DNA from 3 places in the Dactylosporangium sp. NPDC005555 genome. Region 1 is predicted to be linked to each of the others. Evidence: riboswitches for the same ligand, from Rfam matches in the RefSeq annotation. Region 1 holds a riboswitch; each other region holds the start of a gene.

Region 1 (5,713 bases):
TCCTCGGCGCGCATCACGGCACCCATGACGGCCACGCCGGAGGCGCCCTCGTCGAGACAGTCACGGACCCGCCCGGGGGTGTCGACGCCGCCCAGGGCGTACACCGGCAGCCGCGGGACGACCATGGACATCCTGGCGAGCGCGGCGAGCCCCAGCGGGGGGCCGTAGCCGGGTTTGGAGCGGGTCGGGAAGATCGGCGACAGGGTCGCGAAGCCCGCCTTCGCGCCGGCGGCGGCGACCAGGTCGTCGAGGTCGTGGCACTTGCGGAACGCGGTCGTGTCCTCGGCCAGCACCAGGCGGCCCTTGACGCCGTCGAGCATGCTCCGCAGCCGGGCGGCGAGGTCGGCCCGCTCCCCCGCCGGGAGGTCCTCCTCGCCGAGGACGACCAGCCGCGCGCCCCCGTCGATGGCCCGGTTGACCACCTCGTCGAGGGGGCGGTGCGCCTGCTTGCGGTCGGTGAAGAGGATCAGTCCGGTCACCATGGCAACCCTCCCGTAGGGCTCGATGCGGTCGCGTACAGGCGGCGCGGGATCCTCCCGGCGGTGTGCGCGAGGCGGCCGGCGGCGACGGCGAGCCGCATCGCCTCCGCCATGCGCGCCGGATGCTCGGCGCGGGTGACCGCCGACGCGAGCAGGACCCCGTCGCAGCCGAGCTCCATGGCGAGGGCGGCGTCGGACGCGGTGCCGATCCCCGCGTCGAGGATGACCGGCACGCCGACCTTCTGCCGGATGAGCGCGATGTTGTGCGGGTTGCGGATGCCGAGCCCGGATCCGATCGGCGCCCCGAGCGGCATGACCGCGGCGCAGCCCGCGTCGGCGAGGCGCTGGGCGATGATCGGGTCGTCGCTGGTGTACGGCAGCACGGTGAACCCGTCCTCGACGAGCCGCTCCGCGGCGGCGACGGTCTCGACCGGGTCCGGGAGGAGGGTCTCGTCGTCGCCGATGACCTCCAGCTTCACCCATGCCGTGCCGAACGCCTCGCGGGCCAGGTGGGCGAGCCTGACCGCCTCGATCGCGGTGTAGCAGCCGGCCGTGTTGGGCAGGATCCTCACCCCGCAGCGTTCGACGACGTCGAGCAGCGACGGCGCCGCCGGGTCGAGCCTGCGCAGGGCGACGGTGACGAGCGCGGTGCCGCTGGCCCGGATGGCGGCCTCGAGCGCGGTGTGGCTGGTGGCGCCGCCGGTGCCGAGGATGAGCCTCGAGCTCAGCGGCTCCCCGGCGATGGTCAGGTCCGGTTCAGCCACCTTGGACCGCCGTGAGGATGTCGATGGTGTCGCCGTCGGCGGGCCTGGTCGCGGCCCAGGCGGCGCGCGGCACGACGGCGCCGTTGAGCGCGACGGCGACACCCCGCGGGTCGGCGACCCCGGCGAGGCCACGCACGACGTCGGCGATGGTGGCGGCGTCGTCCACGTCGGAGGCGACGGCGTTGACCACGAGCTGCATTCGGCTCACTCCTGACTCCCTGCGCCGGCATGATCCGGATCAGGTTCGACGGTCGGGGGCTGACAGCCCCCCTCTCAGCCCGGTCACACCGGACTCCCGTGGGGTACGAACTGACCATAACCCCGGCGCGGTCCTCAGGTAAAGCGGCTCACCCCGCACGCGCTGAGGTCAACATCCGTCGATCCCTTCGTCACGAGGTCGGCGACGGCGTGCGCGGTGACCGGCGCGAGGAGCACTCCGTGCCGGTAGTGCCCGCCCGCGACGAACACGGTGCCGGGCCCGCCGGTTCCTTCGAGCCGGCCGATGACCGGGGCGTTGTCGGGGGTACCGGGCCGCAGCCCCGCGAGGGTCTCGGCGAGGGCGAGCTCGGCGACACCCGGCAGCAGGTCCGCGGCTGGTCTGAGCAGGTCGAGGACCCCGCCGGCGGTCACGGTCGTGTCGGCCCCGCGTTCCTCCTCGGTCGCGCCGACGACCAGCTCCCCGTCGGCGCGCGGCACCAGGTACACGTGACGGCCGAGCGCGACGCCCCGCACCACGTGCGTGAGCAGCGGCTCCGGCCCCCGCAGCCGCAGCAGCTGCCCCTTCACCGGCCGCACCGGCAACCCGGTCACCGCCGCCATCCCACACCCGTTGGCGACGATGATCACATCGTCCCGCAGGCTGGACGGATCGTGGACGTCCTTCTGGACTCGCCGGATCGGCAGCCGCTGCGACCGCAGCGCCGCCAGGAGCAGCCGCGGGTCGACCTGATGGTCACCGGCGGCCCGCGCGCCGCCGCGGATCCGGGGGCTGAGCATGGGTTCGAGCTCCCGGAGCGCCCGCCCGGCGAGGGGTTCGACCGGCGTGCCGGCCCGCCGGTAGTAGTCGACGAGCCGCCGTACCTCGGTCAGGTCGTCCTCGGTGAGCGCGACGAGCAGCGTCCCCTCGGTCCGGTATCCGAGCGGCATCCCGGTCGCGGCGCTCAGCTCCGCCGCGAAGCCGGGCCAGCGCCGCATCGAATCGAGCATCAGCCCCTGCAGCGCTTCCTCGCCGAAGGCGGTTTCCGCGGTCGGCGCCAGCATCCCGGCCGCGACCCGGCCCGCCCCGCGCGCCGGGTCGGCGTCGTAGACGGTGACCTGCTCCCCGCGCCGCGCCAGCTCCCACGCGACACTGAGCCCGACGATCCCACCCCCGATCACCCCGACCTTCACCGCGACGCCCCGGCGAGGACGGCGGCGAACTCGGCGGCCGCGGCGGCCGGGTCCGGGGCGCCGCTCATCGCGCCGACCACGGCGACCGCGTGCGCGCCCACCGCGAACAGTTCGGCCGCCCGGGAGGGGGTGACGCCGCCGATGGCGATGACCGGCACGTCGACCGCCTCGACGACGGCGCGCACGCCGGGCAGGCCGATGGCGGGTGGCAGGCCGGTTTTCGTGGTGGTCGCCCACGCCGGGCCGACGCCGAGATAGGTGGCGCCGTCGAGGACCGCCCGGCGGGCCGAAGCAGGGTCGCGGGCGGTGGCGCCGAGGATCGCAGCCGGGCCCAGGATGCGGCGGGCCGCGGAGACGGGCAGGTCGTCGGCGCCGACGTGGGCACCGTCGGCGCCGGCGGCGAGGGCGATGTGCAGCCGGTCGTTGACGAGGCAGACGGCGCCGGCGGCGCGGCAGAGGGCGACGATCCGCAGGGTCAGGTCGTACGCCTCCCGGTCGGTGACGGTGTCCTCGGGACGGACCTGGACGACGCCGAACCCGGCGGCGAGGGCGTGCCCGACGACGCCGGGCACGTCACGACCGGGACGGGTGTCGGTGATGAGATGGAGTCGTCCGAGCGTGTGCACCGCGATAGTTTTTCAGACATGAAGCAGGTGCGACTTGGCCGGACCGGGCTGAAGGTCTCCGAGATCTGTCTCGGCATGATGAGCTACGGCGATCCCGCGTGGCGTGACTGGGTGCTCGACGAGGAGGCCGCGGACCCGTTCGTGCGGCGCGCCGTCGAGGCCGGGATCACGTTCTTCGACACCGCCGACGTGTATTCGCTCGGGGTGAGTGAGACCGTCACCGGGCGGCTCCTCGCGAGGTACTTCGACCGCCGCGACGACTACGTGCTGGCCACGAAGGTGTTCAGTGTGATGAGCGACCGGCCCAACGACTCGGGGTTGTCGCGCAAGCACGTGCTCGCCGGGATCGACGACTCGTTGCGACGGCTCGGGGTCGATCACGTCGACCTGTACCAGATCCACCGCTTCGACCCGGAGACACCGGTCGAGGAGACGATGGAGGCGCTGCACGACATCGTGCGTGCGGGGAAGGCGCGCTACATCGGCGCGTCCAGCATGTACGCGTGGCAGTTCGCGAAGATGCAGTATGCGGCGAGGGCCAACGGCTGGACCGAGTTCGTGTCGATGCAGAACCACTACAACCTGGTGTACCGCGAGGAGGAGCGGGAGATGCTGCCGCTCTGCGCCGACCAGGGCATCGGCGTGATCCCGTGGAGCCCCCTGGCGCGGGGCATGCTGGCGGGCAACCGGGGGCGCGGCGACGAGCGGCGCACCACCCGCTCGGCCAATGACACGTTCTCCTCGATGTACACCGAGGACGACTTCGCGGTGGTCGACGTCAACGCCGAGATCGCCGGCGAGCGGGGCGTCGCGTCGGCGCAGGTGGCGCTCGCGTGGCTGCTGTCCCGGCCGGTCGTGACGGCGCCGATCGTGGGTGCGACGAAGCTGTCGCACCTGGAGGACGCGATCGCGGCGACCGAGCTGACCCTCGACGAGAAGGAGATCGAGCGCCTCGAGGCGCCGTACGTGCCGCATCCGGTCCTGGGCCACTGAACGCGGAAAAGGCCGGCCCGCCGGGCCGGCCTTTTCGCGAAACGCTCAGCTGGAGGCCACGCCCAGAGCGCCGCCGCCGCCGGTGTGCAGTTCGGTGCCCGAGGCGAAGGCGCTGTCGAAGCGCGCCTGCAGGGCGTCGAGCTGGTCGTACTCCGACGCGTGCGAGGACTCCGAACCCTCCGCGGCGAACACGTGGTCGGCCTCGGCCTCGTTGTGGTCGTACGAGGTGAAGTCCGACTCCTCGTAGTGCGCCCCGTTCGGGTTGGTGTACTCCACGTGGTGACCCTGGTCGAAGCTCGTCGACTCCGCCGAGGCGTGGTCCTGCTCGTACACGCCGAAGTTCGAGTCGTAGTCGTTCTCCGCGGCGTGCACCTGGTGCAGCTGGTCCAGCGACTCGTGCTCCTGACCGGCCTCGACATGGCCGTAGTCAGTGCCGCCGTCGTGGCCGGTGTCCCACTCGCTCATTGCAACTCCCCAGTATCCGGTGTGGCTTCGTCGTCGCTGTTGAAGACCACGTTAGGCACTCTCGGCAAGCATTGAATCCCCGAAACGTGCCACCGCCCAGCGCAGTGCCAGGTAGGCGACAGTCCCGAACCACGGCGCCGCCGGGGTCCGTGTCTGCGGGCAGCTGGGGGCACCGTTCGAACCCGATGTCCCCGGTGTCATCACCCCCTTACGACGCCGGGTGCCGAGCCCGGAACATAGCGCAGGACGGGCCCGGGGCAGGCGCTCCGGGCCCGCCGCATTACGCTGTCGGCCGTGATCGGGCCCTTGGCAGTCGCCATCTCCGTGCTGTCGCTCGCCCTCGCGGCCTGGGCGTTCGTGGAGTTCTTCCGGCACCGTGAGCCGACCCGCCCGCTCTTCCAGGGACTCGGCGTGGTCACGGTGCTCGTCCTGGCGCAGGTGGTCGCGCTCGGCGTCGGGCTCGCCCGCGGGCACGGCCCGGAGGAGGGCGGCGAGGTCGTCACCCTCGTCGGGTACATGCTGACGGCGCTGCTCCTGCCGCCGGCCGGCGCGGTCCTCGCCCGGATGGAGCCGACCCGCTGGGGTTCCCTGCTCATCGGCAGCGCCGCCGTCATCGTGCCGGTGCTCATCCTGCGACTGGGACAGATCTGGAATGGCTGAACACATCAACAGGGGGCCCGGCCGGGTCCTCGTCGCGATCTACGGCGTGTTCGCCCTGGCCGCGACCGCCCGCGCGAGCGTGCAGATCGCGACGAAGTTCGGCGACGCGCCCCTCGCGTACTCGCTGTCGGCGCTCGCCGCGGCCGTCTACATCGTCGCGACCGTCGCCCTGGCCCGGGACGCGCGCCGGGTCGCGCTCGCCGCGTGCGGGTTCGAGCTGCTCGGCGTCCTCGTCGTCGGCACGCTGAGCATCCTGGACAGCGAGGCGTTCCCGGACGCGACCGTCTGGTCCGACTACGGGCAGGGCTACGGCTATGTCCCCCTGGTCCTGCCGGTC
Region 2 (5,713 bases), on a different contig from region 1:
GACCGCGGCGAACACGGTCGGCTGCAGCCGTAGCCGGGCGTGCTGCAGCGGTGGCGTCGTCTCGGTCGCTGGTAATGCCGATGCCGCCGACTTCACGTGCACTGGAATCCGCGTCGCCACACCCGTCGAGTGCAGACGCAGTTTTTGCGACTCGTTGACTGCTACGACCAGAGGGACCGGAGGGTTCCTGGCGGCGCTCTGGGCCTCGGCGAGCAGGACCGCCGAGGCGATCGTGGATTCGGCGTCGACGAGCCCGGCCAGATCGAGCAGGACCGCGCGGGGCTGCTGGACGATTGCCTTTCGAACCGCGGTCATGAGATCGGTCCGCAATTTCCACGTCCAGGGGCCGACCGCAACGATGTCGATCGTTGCCAGGTCGACGTTGTGGCGCACGATGATCGGAGTGTCCAGCATTTCGACTCTTTCGGCAGCATCCAGCCAGTCGTTCTCGTCCACGTCGTATGCGTAGCGTGCTGCGGTTGATGGGCCGCTGTCAAGGGCGACGATTCCTCTTCCGGAATCTGGATCGTGGCTGACGACCCTCCCCCGTTCAAATACGCAGCATCCGGCCGCGGACAACCGCCTGCCGTATCAGTGGGCCGTGTCCCTCCAACGGGGTATCAGCGCGCGGGTGAGTTCGTCGCGCTCGGACAGTAAGCATTCGTTTTCGTCGATCTGCATCACTTCGAAATCGACTTTTTCCGCCCTGCGCCGATGTGGCGGCGGGCCGCTTCCCGGTGCCCGGCGGTCGAGGTCGATGGCGAAGCCGGCCTCCGGTCAGGCCGCGGGGCGGTCCGCGTGGGCGGCGTGGCCCAGATGGGTGGTGAACCAGGTGCGGGCGTGGTGGGCGGTCTCGGTCAGGGTGCCGGGCTCTTCGAACAGATGCGTGGCGCCCGGCACGACGACGAGTTCGTTGGGGCACCGCAGCCGGCGCTGTGCGGCCCGGTTGAGCGCCAGCACCTGCGTGTCCATGGCGCCGACGATGAGCATCGTGGGTGCGGTGACGGCGGGCAGCCGCGGTCCGGCGAGGTCCGGGCGGCCGCCGCGGGAGACGATCGCGTCGACGCCGGCGCGCGGCTCGCTCGCGGCCCACAGTGCCGCCGCGGCGCCTGTGCTGGCGCCGAACCATCCGATGCTCAGGTCCCGGCTCCACGGCTGATCGTGCGCCCAGGCGGTGACGCCGGCGAGCCGTCCGGCGATCAGTTCGACGTCGAACACGTTGGCTCTGCTCGCCGCCTCGTCCGGGGTGAGCAGGTCGAAGAGCAGGGTGCCCAGGCCAGCCTGGTTGAGGATGAGCGCCACGTACTGATTGCGCGGGCTGTGGCGGCTGCTGCCGCTGCCGTGCGCGAACAGCACCAGCCCGCTCGCCTTCGGCGGCAGGCTGAGGCGTCCGGTGGAGGTCATGTTGCCGACGCTGACCGCGATCTTCTCGTCGTGGGCGCGGAACCGGCCGACCGGCCGGGCGGCGGTTGCCGGCTCGGTGACCTCCGGACGGGCGGCAGCCCGGGCAAGCAGCCCGCGAACCTCGTCATCGGAGGTGGCGGCGAAGTCGGCGTACCATTCGCCGACCGACGACAGCCGTCGCGGGTCCCGTACGCAGACCACCTCGTCGGCCACGTCCTCCAGCGGCTCGATGAGGCCCGCCGGTACGACGGGGACGGCCAGGACGGTGCGGGCCGCGCCGCGGGCACGGGCCACCTGGCAGGCCGCTCTGGCGGTGGAGCCGGTGGCGACGCCGTCGTCGATGATGACCGCGGTGCGCCCGTCGAGGTCCTGCGCCGGATGGTCCCCGCGCAGCCGCCGGGCACGGCCGGCCAGCGCCGCCCGCTCGGATCCCTCGACCGCCGCCAGCTCGTCGGGGGAGACGCCGACGTGGCGGATCACCCGCGGGTTGAGGATGCGGATGCCGTCTTCGCCGATCGCACCCATGCCGAGCTCGGGTTGCGCCGGAGCGCCGAGCTTCCGTACGACGATCACGTCGAGCGGGGCCCGGAGCGCTTCGGCCACCTGATAGGCGACCGGCACGCCACCCCGCGGCAGGCCCAGCACCACGACGTTCTGTCCGCGCAGATGGGACAGCTTGCCGGCGAGCTGCCGGCCCGCATCGACACGGTCGGCGAAGACCCGGTTGCCCCTGATCATCTTCCCCTCCTGGCGCCACGCTCTCCTGGCGCGCCCTCCGGCACCCAGGCCGCGAGCCGGAGGGCCGCGAGAGACCTACGAGGCGGTTTCCCTTCGCCAGCATTGCCTGGATCAGGTGGTGGGGATCGCCGTCCGGCCGTCCGGTCGTTCAGCCTCTCAGCTCAACTGTCACCCAGCTGGGCTCTCCCGCACGTCTCGTAGGCCTACGTCCCAACCTACGCCGGCGGTGCCCCCAGTGCGGGGTGAGTCATAGGAGCATCCGGCGGCCCGTCAATTGCGGACCGCCCGGGTCCGCGGCGGGTCGGTGGGCGTGCCGGGTGCGGCCTCGACATCGGCGGTGTGCGCCCGTTGCGTCAGGAGACGGTCCGTTCCTGCCGGGACGGCGCCGGCGCGGCCGTGTCGGGCTCGTCCGGAAGGCGTATCGGCGGCCGGCGCGGCGGCGGGGCGGGCTGCGACCCGATGGGCCGCCAGTGCTGCCGCCAGGGGTGCCAGCACCAGCAGCGGCACCGTGAAGCGCAGGTCGATGACCGACAGTGTGACGCCCAGCAACAGGAGGGACAGGCTCATGCCGGCCAGCAGGACGCTGTCGGCGGCCTCCCGGCGGCCGGACCGCCGTCCCTCGGCCCGTCTTCGCCGCGCCGCCGCGGCGAAGACGAACAGGGCGAGCGCGACCAGGGCGGACGGCGGCGTCACGAAGGTCTGCCCGTAGGCCCACAAGGCGCTGTTCAACGTCGTGACCGTGGGCGCGGCGCCGCCGGCGCCCGCCGGCTCGAAGCCGGTGACCATGAGCGTCGCCGTGCAGTCGCTCAGCTCGTTGCCGGATCGTCCGCCGGACGGCATGGTCCACAGGTCCGTGGTGCAGCCGATCCGGACGGGTGCCTGCCAGCCAGGCTGCACGAGGTGCCACGCGTCGGTGGCGATCGCCGTGACGAGGCCGCCCGGTTGCCCGCGGATCGCCTTCACCGCGAAGCCCCGGAAGAGGTCGTCGTTCCCCGGGCCCGGGTAGCGCTGGCCGATGTGCTCGCGGTCCAGGCCCCAGAGGTACACATCGCTGACCTCGCGCTGTCCGAGGGGCTCCGGCGGGCAGATCTGCCGCTCCCGTGCCGTGAAATCCGTCCGTGTGCAGTCGACGAACGTCGTGGTGCGCTGCCACAGGTACCGGCCGGTGTAGCTGTTCAACGCGTATGTGTCGTAATGCCGGTGGTACCACGCCATGTAGCCGGCGATGGGGACGGCCATCGTCACCGTGAACAGCGCGATGCGCTGCCATCCGACCCGCCGCACGACCAGGTAGAGCACCACCATCAAGGCCAGCGGCTGACCGACGGTGCGGGTGACGCCGGCCAGCGCGAAGACCAGACCGCTGAGCCCCGCCAGCCACAACGGGGGATCCTGCGACCACATCAGCAGCATGACGCCGGCGAGCACGAGGAACGAGAACAACGTTTCGGACAGGACGTAGTGCTCGAGCTGGATCTGACGCGCGTCGAGGAGCACCGGCGCCGCCGCGAGGGCCGACCAGGTCCGCCGCACTCCTCGCCTGGTGCACAGCGCGTAGACCGCGACACCCATGGCGAGACCCATGACGTGCTGGACGACGGAGACGGAGACGATGTGCCCGGTCAGCGTGCCGAGCACCTTGAGCATCGCTGAGTATCCGAACGGCCAGATCGGGCTCGGCGTGTCGGAGCTCGCCGCGTCCATGTATCCCCGGGTGTCGTAGAAGTAGCCGAACGCCGGGTAGTAGGCGAGCATCATGCCGATCCGCAGCAGCGCGCCGATCGCGAGAAGACCGGCGAGCAGGCGGTGCTCCCGGAGCCAGGTTTGCGTCATTCGATGCCGGCTCAGACCTGGGAGGTGCGAGGTGCTTCAGCGATCTGGCGTTGCGCCGGGATCTCCGACTCGGCTTCGGCCGCGGCCGGGTGCCCGGGGCCGTTGCGGCCGGTCGGTCGCAACGACAGCAGACTGGCGAACAGTCCGGAGAAGATCAGGATGATGCCCAACGCGATCGCCGTCGCTGACGGCAGCACCACGCGCAGGGTCACCCGAGGGTCCAGGGCGCCGAATCCGGCGGTGCCCCAGTCGGTGACCACGACGACGGTGCTGACCAGTCCGGCGAGCCCGAAGAGCACGCCTGCCAGGACACACCGTTCGAAGCTCAACCATCGCGTCCATCGCACGTGTTTGTCCTCGCGGGTGATGCCCTCCTGGATGCCGTACAGCCGCGCGAAGCCGCCGAACAACAGCAGCTGCGCTCCGACGAGGACGGCCAGGGAGCAGTAGACAAGGGCGCTGACGTCGAAGGAGACGCCGAAGGCGTGCCGCTCTCCGGGGAGCAGACAGGCGGTGCCGAGCAGACCGGCCAGCGCGATGACCAGGCCGGGAACGAGGAGGGTGCGTTTCGGGGCGAAAACCAGCAGGAACCGCAGGTGCCGCCAGCCGTCGCGCCAGGTCCGCAGGTGTGGTGGGCGACTGCGGCCGTCCCGCTGCAGCGTGGTGGGGACCTCGCTGATCGAGTACTTCGCCAGCGCGGCCCGGATGACCAGCTCACTGGCGAACTCCATGCCCGCCATGCAGAGCCCGAGCTCGCGGATCCGGTCGCGGTTGAAGCCGCGCAGGCCGCAGTGGAAGTCGCCGACGCCGGGCAGAGTGAACAGCGTCCGGCCGAGCCAGGACAGGAGGGGATTGCCGAGGTAGCGGTGCAGCGCGGGCATGGCGCCGGCGGTGATGCCGCCTTTGAAGCGGTTGCCCATGACAACGTCCCTGCCGCTGCGCAGGTGGGCGATGAAGGGACCGAGGTTGGCCAGGTCGTAGGAGTCGTCGGCGTCGCCCATGATGACGAACCGGCCGTTGGCGGCCTCGATGCCGCAGATGAGCGCGCCGCCGTAGCCGCGGACCGGGGCGTGGACGACCGTTGCGCCGGCGGCACCGGCGATGGCGGGCGAGCCGTCGGTCGACCCGTTGTCGGAGACGATCACCTCGCCGGTGACGCCGAGGTCGGCCAGTCCTTGCAGCGCCTTCCGGACGCATGTCTCGATGGTCTCCGCCTCATTGAGGCAGGGCAGGACCACGCTCACCTCGACGGCGGCACTATTGGGCATGACAGGTCTTCCCCGCTGTAGAACGGACGAATTCGCGGAACGGGACGCCGATGGAGCGGGTCGGCGAGAAGTCGGGGGACGGATTCTGGTTGAGCACGCTCACGACGCTGTCGCTGCGGAACGGCACGCGGACGCCGAGCAGCTCGGCGGTCTTGAGCGGCAACCAGACCGACCGCCACGGGACCGGCACCACACCGACTGTGCGGCCGTGCCGGGCCGCGAGCTCGAGGAGGATCTCCCGCAGTGTCCAGCCGCGCTCGTGCGCGGCGGTCACCGGCGCGCCAGGCACGACCAGGGCGGGCTGGACCACGAGACGGCGGATCAGGGCGCCGACGTCGTCTTCGTGCGCCGGGTAGAGCACCTGCCGGCCATTGCCGATCAGCGGGACGACCGGCAGCGTGCGCACCAGGGCGTCGAGGGCGCCCACCACGCCGCCCGGCTGGTCGCCGAAGATCAGGCCCGGCCGCACC
Region 3 (5,713 bases), on a different contig from region 1:
GAGAGCGCCGCCGGCCGCCGCCGCGGCACCGAGCAGGCCCGCGCGGCGCAGGAAGCCGCGGCGGGAGACGTCGCCGGGGGAGAGCTCGCTGTCGGGGATCGAGGCGTCGAGCACCGCGGGGACGTCGCCGGCTGCCTGCGGCATGTCGTCGTGGTGATGGGGGTGGCCGTGGCCCATGTGGGGGCTCCGTTCAGGTCGATGGTCCTCACCTCGGACCCTCGACCGCCCGGACGAACATCAGGTAGCGGCATGGCTATGTATGCACGAACTTCAGCAAGATCAATGCGCCCGCGAGGGCCGCGCCGACGAGCACCACCGATGCGTCGGGCCAGCCGAAACGGGTCTCGCGGGCGCTGGTGCGGGGCTGTCCGCGGTCGAAGCCGCGCGCCTCCATCGCGGTGGCGAGCCGGATGCCGCGCCGGATCGCCCCGACGAGCAGCCCGAACGTCGCCGACGCCGCGAGCCGCACGTGGGCGACGGGGTTCCAGCCGGCGTCGATGCCGCGGGCCCGCCGGGCGAGCCGGATCAGCCGGTACTCGTCGGTCAGCAGCGGCACGAGCCGGAACGCGGCGAGCGCCCCGATCGCGAACCGCGGCGGCACCTTCAGATGGGCGATGAGCGAGTCGGCGAGGTCGGTGGGGTCGATGGTCGCGAACACCACGAACCCCGGCAGCCCGATCGCGATCAGCCGCAGCGCGTACCCGAGGGCCGGCTCGTGCACCTCGACGCCGCCGATCGTGGCGGCGACCGGTCCCTCCTTCGAGCCGAGCAGCACGGTGAAGACCAGCACGAACGTCGCCGACAGCAGCAGCGGCCAGCCGCGCCGCCAGAGCCCCCGGGCGCCGAGGCCGGTGAGCGGGAGCAGCGCCAGCTCGACACCGATCGCGACCGCGGTGACGAACGGGTCGACGGTGCTCAGCACGGCGGCGGTGAGCAGCGCCGCGGCGAGCAGCTTCGCGGTCGCGTCCCGATCCCGGATCCACGCGGTCATGAGCGACCGCTCCACGTGGGCATGCGACCGCCGGAGGACAGCCTCAGCCGGCGGTCGCCGAGCGCCTCGACGAGCTCGCGGTCGTGCGTGACGATGACCAGGCCGCGCCCGTCGTCGCGCAGGTCGGCGAGGAGGTCCACGAGCTCCCGCCACGTGCGGGGGTCCTGCCCGAAGGTCGGCTCGTCGAGGATCAGCAGGTCCGGGGCCGCGGCCAGGGCCGTCGCGACGCTGAGCCGGCGCTGTTCCCCGCCGCTCAAGGTGTACGGGTTCGCGAGCGCGAGACGGTCGAGGCGCAGCCGGGTCAGCAGCTCGTCGACGACTGCGGCGCCGCGCCCGCCGAGCAGCAGTTCGTCGCGGACGGTCGAGGTGACGAACTGATGTTCCGGGTTCTGGAACACCGACCCGATCCGGGCGGCGAGCTTCCCGGCCCGCCAGCGGTGCGGAGGCCGCCGCTGCCCGGGTGCGGTGACCGTGCCGGGTTTCGGCGGTTTCGTCAGGCCGCCGAGCAGCAGGGCCAGGGTCGACTTGCCGGCGCCGTTGGGGCCCTCGACGGCGAGGGCCTCACCGGCCCGGATCACCTCGTCGACGACGTTGCCGGTGTGCCGCAGCCGCAGGTGCCCGGCGGTCAGCAGCACGTCGCCGGGGCCGGTGCGCGCCCTGCGGTCCGGCACGACCAGCGGCGGCTGCTCCTCGCCGAGCGTCACCACCCGGTCGACCAGCGTCAGCGCCTCCTCCAGGCGGTGCTCGACGAGGATCATGGTGGCGTCGACGTCGTGCAGCGCTTTGCCGAGCGCCGCTCGTACCAGCTGCGCACCCTCCGGATCGAGATTGGCGGTCGGTTCGTCGAGCAGGAGCAGACCGGGCCGCGACACGAGCACGCCGGCGATCGCGAGCCGCTGCTGCTCCCCGCCGGACAGCGCGGCGGTGTCCCGGTCGCGGTCGTACGGGAAGCCGACCGAGGCGAGCGCGGCGTCGACCCGCGGCCAGATCCCGGCGCGGGGCACCCCACGGTTCTCCAGGCCGAACGCGACGTCGTCGCCGCAGCGGCTCATCACGAGCTGCGTCTGCGGGTCCTGGAACACGATCCCGGTGCCGGCCCTGCGCTGCCGGGCCGGGGCGCCGTCGACGAGGACCTCACCTTCCTGCTCGCCGGAGTCCTCGGCGAGCAGGCCGGCGAGGGCGGCGAGCAGGGTGCTCTTCCCGGCACCGGAGGCACCGGCCAGGAGGACCCGCTCGCCGTGTTCGATCCGCAGGTCGAAGTCGCGGACCGCCCAGGCCTTGCGCCCGGCGTGCCGCCACCCGAATCCCTTGAACTCGACCCTGCTCAGGCCGCCACCTCCGCTTCGCTCCGGCGTCGGCCTGAGCCAGAACTGTCACATGATGAGCGGCCCGAGACGCTCCGCTGACCGCTCATGCCGCCACCTCCGCTTCGCTCCGGCGTCGGCCTGAGCCAGAACTGTCACATGATGAGCGGCCCGAGCCGCTGCGCTGGCCGCTCATGCGGCGCTCAGACCGCGGCCCGTTCGCGGCCCGAGGGGAACCGGTCCAGGACACCGGTCGTCGCCAGGGAACGCTGCAGCGCCCACGAGCCGGCGCCCGCGATCACCGCGCCGCTGACCATGACGATCGCCGCGTACAGGGCCTTGTCCGTGTTGCTGAACGCGCCGTAGTACACGTTGAGGTCCAGCAGCGCCGCGCCGCCGCCCGCGAGCGCCCCCGCGACGACGGCGTTGCCGAGCCTGAAGCTGCGGTAGCCGGTGAACGCGAAGCCGAACTCGCCGCCGACGCCCTGCACCAGGCCGGACAGCAGCACGCCGAGGCCCCAGGTCGAGCCGAACAGCGCCGAGACGAGGGCCGCGACGAACTCCGTGTAGAGCCCGGCGCCCGGCTTGCGGATGACCAGCGGGCCGAGCACGCCCGGGATCAGCCACACGCCGTAGATGAAGGCCCGCCACGGCAGCGCGACGCTGTCCATGGCGTTCCACAGGTTGTTCCACGCGTAGAACACGGCGGCGAACGCCACCGCGATGACCGACGCGACGATGATGTCGACGGTCCGCCAACGAGTTTCCATTTCGGTGCCTCCTGGATCGGGGGTGAGCCAGAAGGAGACGCGACACCACGTCCAGATCGCCTGGACGTGGTGTGTTGCGTGAGGTGACCGAGCTTCCTGCGCTGGCATTACCCAGATCAGGTTCAAGGGTCTGCGGCTTTCGGCCGCACTCTCAGCGCTGTGCGCTCCCCTGTCGGATGTGGAGTTGTTTCCCGACGGTAACAGTGAACGAACTTCACACGAAGGTTCAGGTCGCCAAAATCACGGCGCTTGATCCTTCCCGGCGAGGCATGGTCTTCGCTACTCGCGGGTAATAGCCTGGCTGGTACAGGACTTGACACCTGGGGGTGCCGCAATGACGCAGGTCGCTTCTGACTCGACCGCCACCAGCGCTCAGACCGCTCAGACCGCCCGGACCGCCCACACGGAGCAGCAGGCACGGAAGGTCATCGAGGCCAGCCGCGAGACGGAATGGCGCAAGCCGAGCTTCGGCAAGGAGCTGTTCCTCGGCCGCTTCCGCCTCGACCTGATCGACCCTCCGCCCGCCGACAAGCACGCCGAGGCAGGCCGGGAGTTTCTCGCCAGGCTGCGCTCGTACATGAGCGGCGTCGACGGCCAGCAGATCGAACGCGACGCGAAGATCCCCGACGAGGTTCTCCGGGAGCTCGGCTCGCTCGGCGCCTTCGGGATGAAGATCGACCCCGGCTACGGCGGCGTCGGCCTGTCCAACCTCGACTACTGCCGGGCGCTCGCCCTCGTCGGCTCCGTCAACCCGTCGATCGGCGCGCTGCTGTCCGCGCACCAGTCGATCGGCGTGCCGCAGCCGCTGAAACTCGTCGGCACCGACGAGCAGAAGCAGAAGTTCCTGCCCCGGCTCGCCGGCGGCGAGGTCTCCGCGTTTCTGCTGACCGAGCCCGAGGTCGGCTCCTACCCGGCCAACCTGCGCACCTCCGCCGTGCCCACCGAGGACGGCGACTACCTGCTCAACGGCGTGAAACTGTGGGCCACCAACGGCACCTTGGCCACCCTGTTCGTCGTCATGGCGCTGGTACCTCGCAGTGAGGGCCACCGTGGCGGCATCACCGCGTTCGTGGTCGAAGGCGACGCCCCCGGCGTGACGGTCGAGCGCCGCAACGCGTTCATGGGACTGCGCGGCCTGGAGAACAGCGTGACCCGCTTCCATGACGTGCGGGTGCCGGCCGCCAACGTCATCGGCGGCGAGGGCCAGGGCCTGCGGATCGCGCTGAGCACCCTCAACACCGGCCGGCTGTCGCTGCCCGCGATGTGCGTCGGCGCCGGCAAGTGGTGCCTCAACGTCGCCCGCGAGTGGGCCGCCGAGCGCGTCCAGATGGGCCGCCCGATCGGCACCTACGAGGCGATCGCCAAGAAGATCGCGTTCATCGCCGGCTCCACCTACGGCATGGAGGCGATGCTGGAGATCTCGTGCCGCCTCGCGGACGACGACCGCAACGACATCCGCATCGAGGCCGCCCTGGTCAAGCTGTACGCGAGCGAACTGGCCTGGAAGGTCGCCGACGAGCTCATCCAGATCCGCGGCGGCCGCGGCTACGAGACCGCGGAATCCCTCGCCGCCCGCGGCGAACGTCCCATCCCGGCCGAGCAGATCCTCCGCGACCTGCGCATCAACCGCATCTTCGAGGGCTCGACCGAGATCATGCACCTCGCGATCGCGCGCGAGGCCGTCGACGCCCACCTCTCCGTCGCCGGCGACATCATCGACCCCGACGCGGGCCTCGGCGCGAAGGCCAGAGCGGCCGGCAAGGCGGGCGGCTTCTACGCCAGGTGGCTGCCGACCCTGGTCGCCGGCAAGGGCCAGCTGCCGTCGGGCTTCAACGAGTTCGGCCCCCTCGCGCAGCACCTGCGCCACGTCGAGCGCTCCTCCCGCCGCCTGGCCCGCGAAACCTTCTACGGCATGGCCCGCTGGCAGGGCAAACTCGAACACAAGCAGGGCTTCCTCGGCCGGATCGTCGACATCGGGGCGGAGCTCTTCGCGATGTCGGCCGCCTGCGTCAAGGCCCGCAGCGAGCAGGCCGACCGGCCCGAGGGGATCGAGCTCGCGGACCTCTTCTGCCGCCAGGCCACCCTGCGCGCCGAGGCCCTCTTCCGTGACCTGTGGGACAACGCCGACGCCGTCGAGTCGGCGGCCGCGAAGCGCGTGATCGCGGGCCGCTACCTGTCGCTGGAGGAGGGCATCATCCCGCCCGCCGCGTCGGGCCCGTGGCTGGCGACCTGGGAGCCCGGCGAATCGACTGCCGAGGACGCCCGCCGGCGCTTCTGACCCGCTGCAGGGAGACGCATCGCGGCCCGGCTGGGGTGGCGTTCCTCCTGCTTTTCCATCCTAGCGAGCTGATCCTAATCGATCTTCGAAGCCGCTACCGCCCGTAGTTTACGCTGACGGCGGTGGCCCCGGTGGGGGTCACCGCCGTTCTCAGCGCAGGCCGAGACTGCGCAGTTCCAGGCTGGCGAGGGCCTCGACCGCCTGCTTGTCGCCCTTGCGCCACAGGGCGGCGATCTCGGGGTCGATCTTCACCAGCTTCCCCAGCGGCTGGGTGGCCAGCGCGCGCAGCGCGAGGAGGTCACGCCCGGCGGTGGCGTTGCGCAGGCGGGCCGCCGACCCGGCGCGGCGGATCCAGCGGATCCGCAGCGGC

Evidence for each region. Region 1 has a riboswitch for thiamine pyrophosphate ahead of thiS (sulfur carrier protein ThiS). Riboswitches for the same ligand answer to the same signal wherever they lie in the genome.
Region 2: linked by a shared signal. The riboswitch ahead of ABZS58_RS32210 (phosphoribosyltransferase family protein) and the one ahead of thiS (sulfur carrier protein ThiS) in region 1 are both predicted to bind thiamine pyrophosphate.
Region 3: linked by a shared signal. The riboswitch ahead of ABZS58_RS16160 (ECF transporter S component) and the one ahead of thiS (sulfur carrier protein ThiS) in region 1 are both predicted to bind thiamine pyrophosphate.

Annotation. Positions count from the first base shown of each region.
Region 1 is NZ_JBEXDG010000027.1:62,331-68,043, reverse strand. Features, by position in the region: gene ABZS58_RS28065 (thiamine phosphate synthase) at 1-482, opposite strand, end outside; gene ABZS58_RS28060 (thiazole synthase) at 476-1,243, opposite strand; gene thiS (sulfur carrier protein ThiS) at 1,236-1,442, opposite strand; TPP riboswitch at 1,441-1,551, opposite strand; gene thiO (glycine oxidase ThiO) at 1,577-2,632, opposite strand; gene thiE (thiamine phosphate synthase) at 2,629-3,258, opposite strand; gene ABZS58_RS28040 (aldo/keto reductase) at 3,277-4,251, shown strand; gene ABZS58_RS28035 (hypothetical protein) at 4,297-4,716, opposite strand; gene ABZS58_RS28030 (hypothetical protein) at 5,011-5,376, shown strand; gene ABZS58_RS28025 (hypothetical protein) at 5,369-5,713, shown strand, end outside.
Region 2 is NZ_JBEXDG010000035.1:42,259-47,971, reverse strand. Features, by position in the region: gene ABZS58_RS32220 (ATP-binding protein) at 1-456, opposite strand, end outside; gene ABZS58_RS32215 (hydrolase) at 778-1,404, opposite strand; partial or broken gene ABZS58_RS32210 (phosphoribosyltransferase family protein) at 1,522-2,142, opposite strand; TPP riboswitch at 2,214-2,340, opposite strand; gene ABZS58_RS32205 (hypothetical protein) at 2,413-3,975, opposite strand; gene ABZS58_RS32200 (glycosyltransferase family 2 protein) at 3,987-5,243, opposite strand; gene ABZS58_RS32195 (NAD(P)-dependent oxidoreductase) at 5,233-5,713, opposite strand, start outside.
Region 3 is NZ_JBEXDG010000012.1:62,982-68,694, reverse strand. Features, by position in the region: gene ABZS58_RS16175 (PHP domain-containing protein) at 1-144, opposite strand, end outside; gene ABZS58_RS16170 (energy-coupling factor transporter transmembrane component T) at 254-991, opposite strand; gene ABZS58_RS16165 (ABC transporter ATP-binding protein) at 988-2,319, opposite strand; gene ABZS58_RS16160 (ECF transporter S component) at 2,499-3,065, opposite strand; TPP riboswitch at 3,141-3,246, opposite strand; gene ABZS58_RS16155 (acyl-CoA dehydrogenase family protein) at 3,400-5,343, shown strand; gene ABZS58_RS16150 (hypothetical protein) at 5,494-5,713, opposite strand, start outside.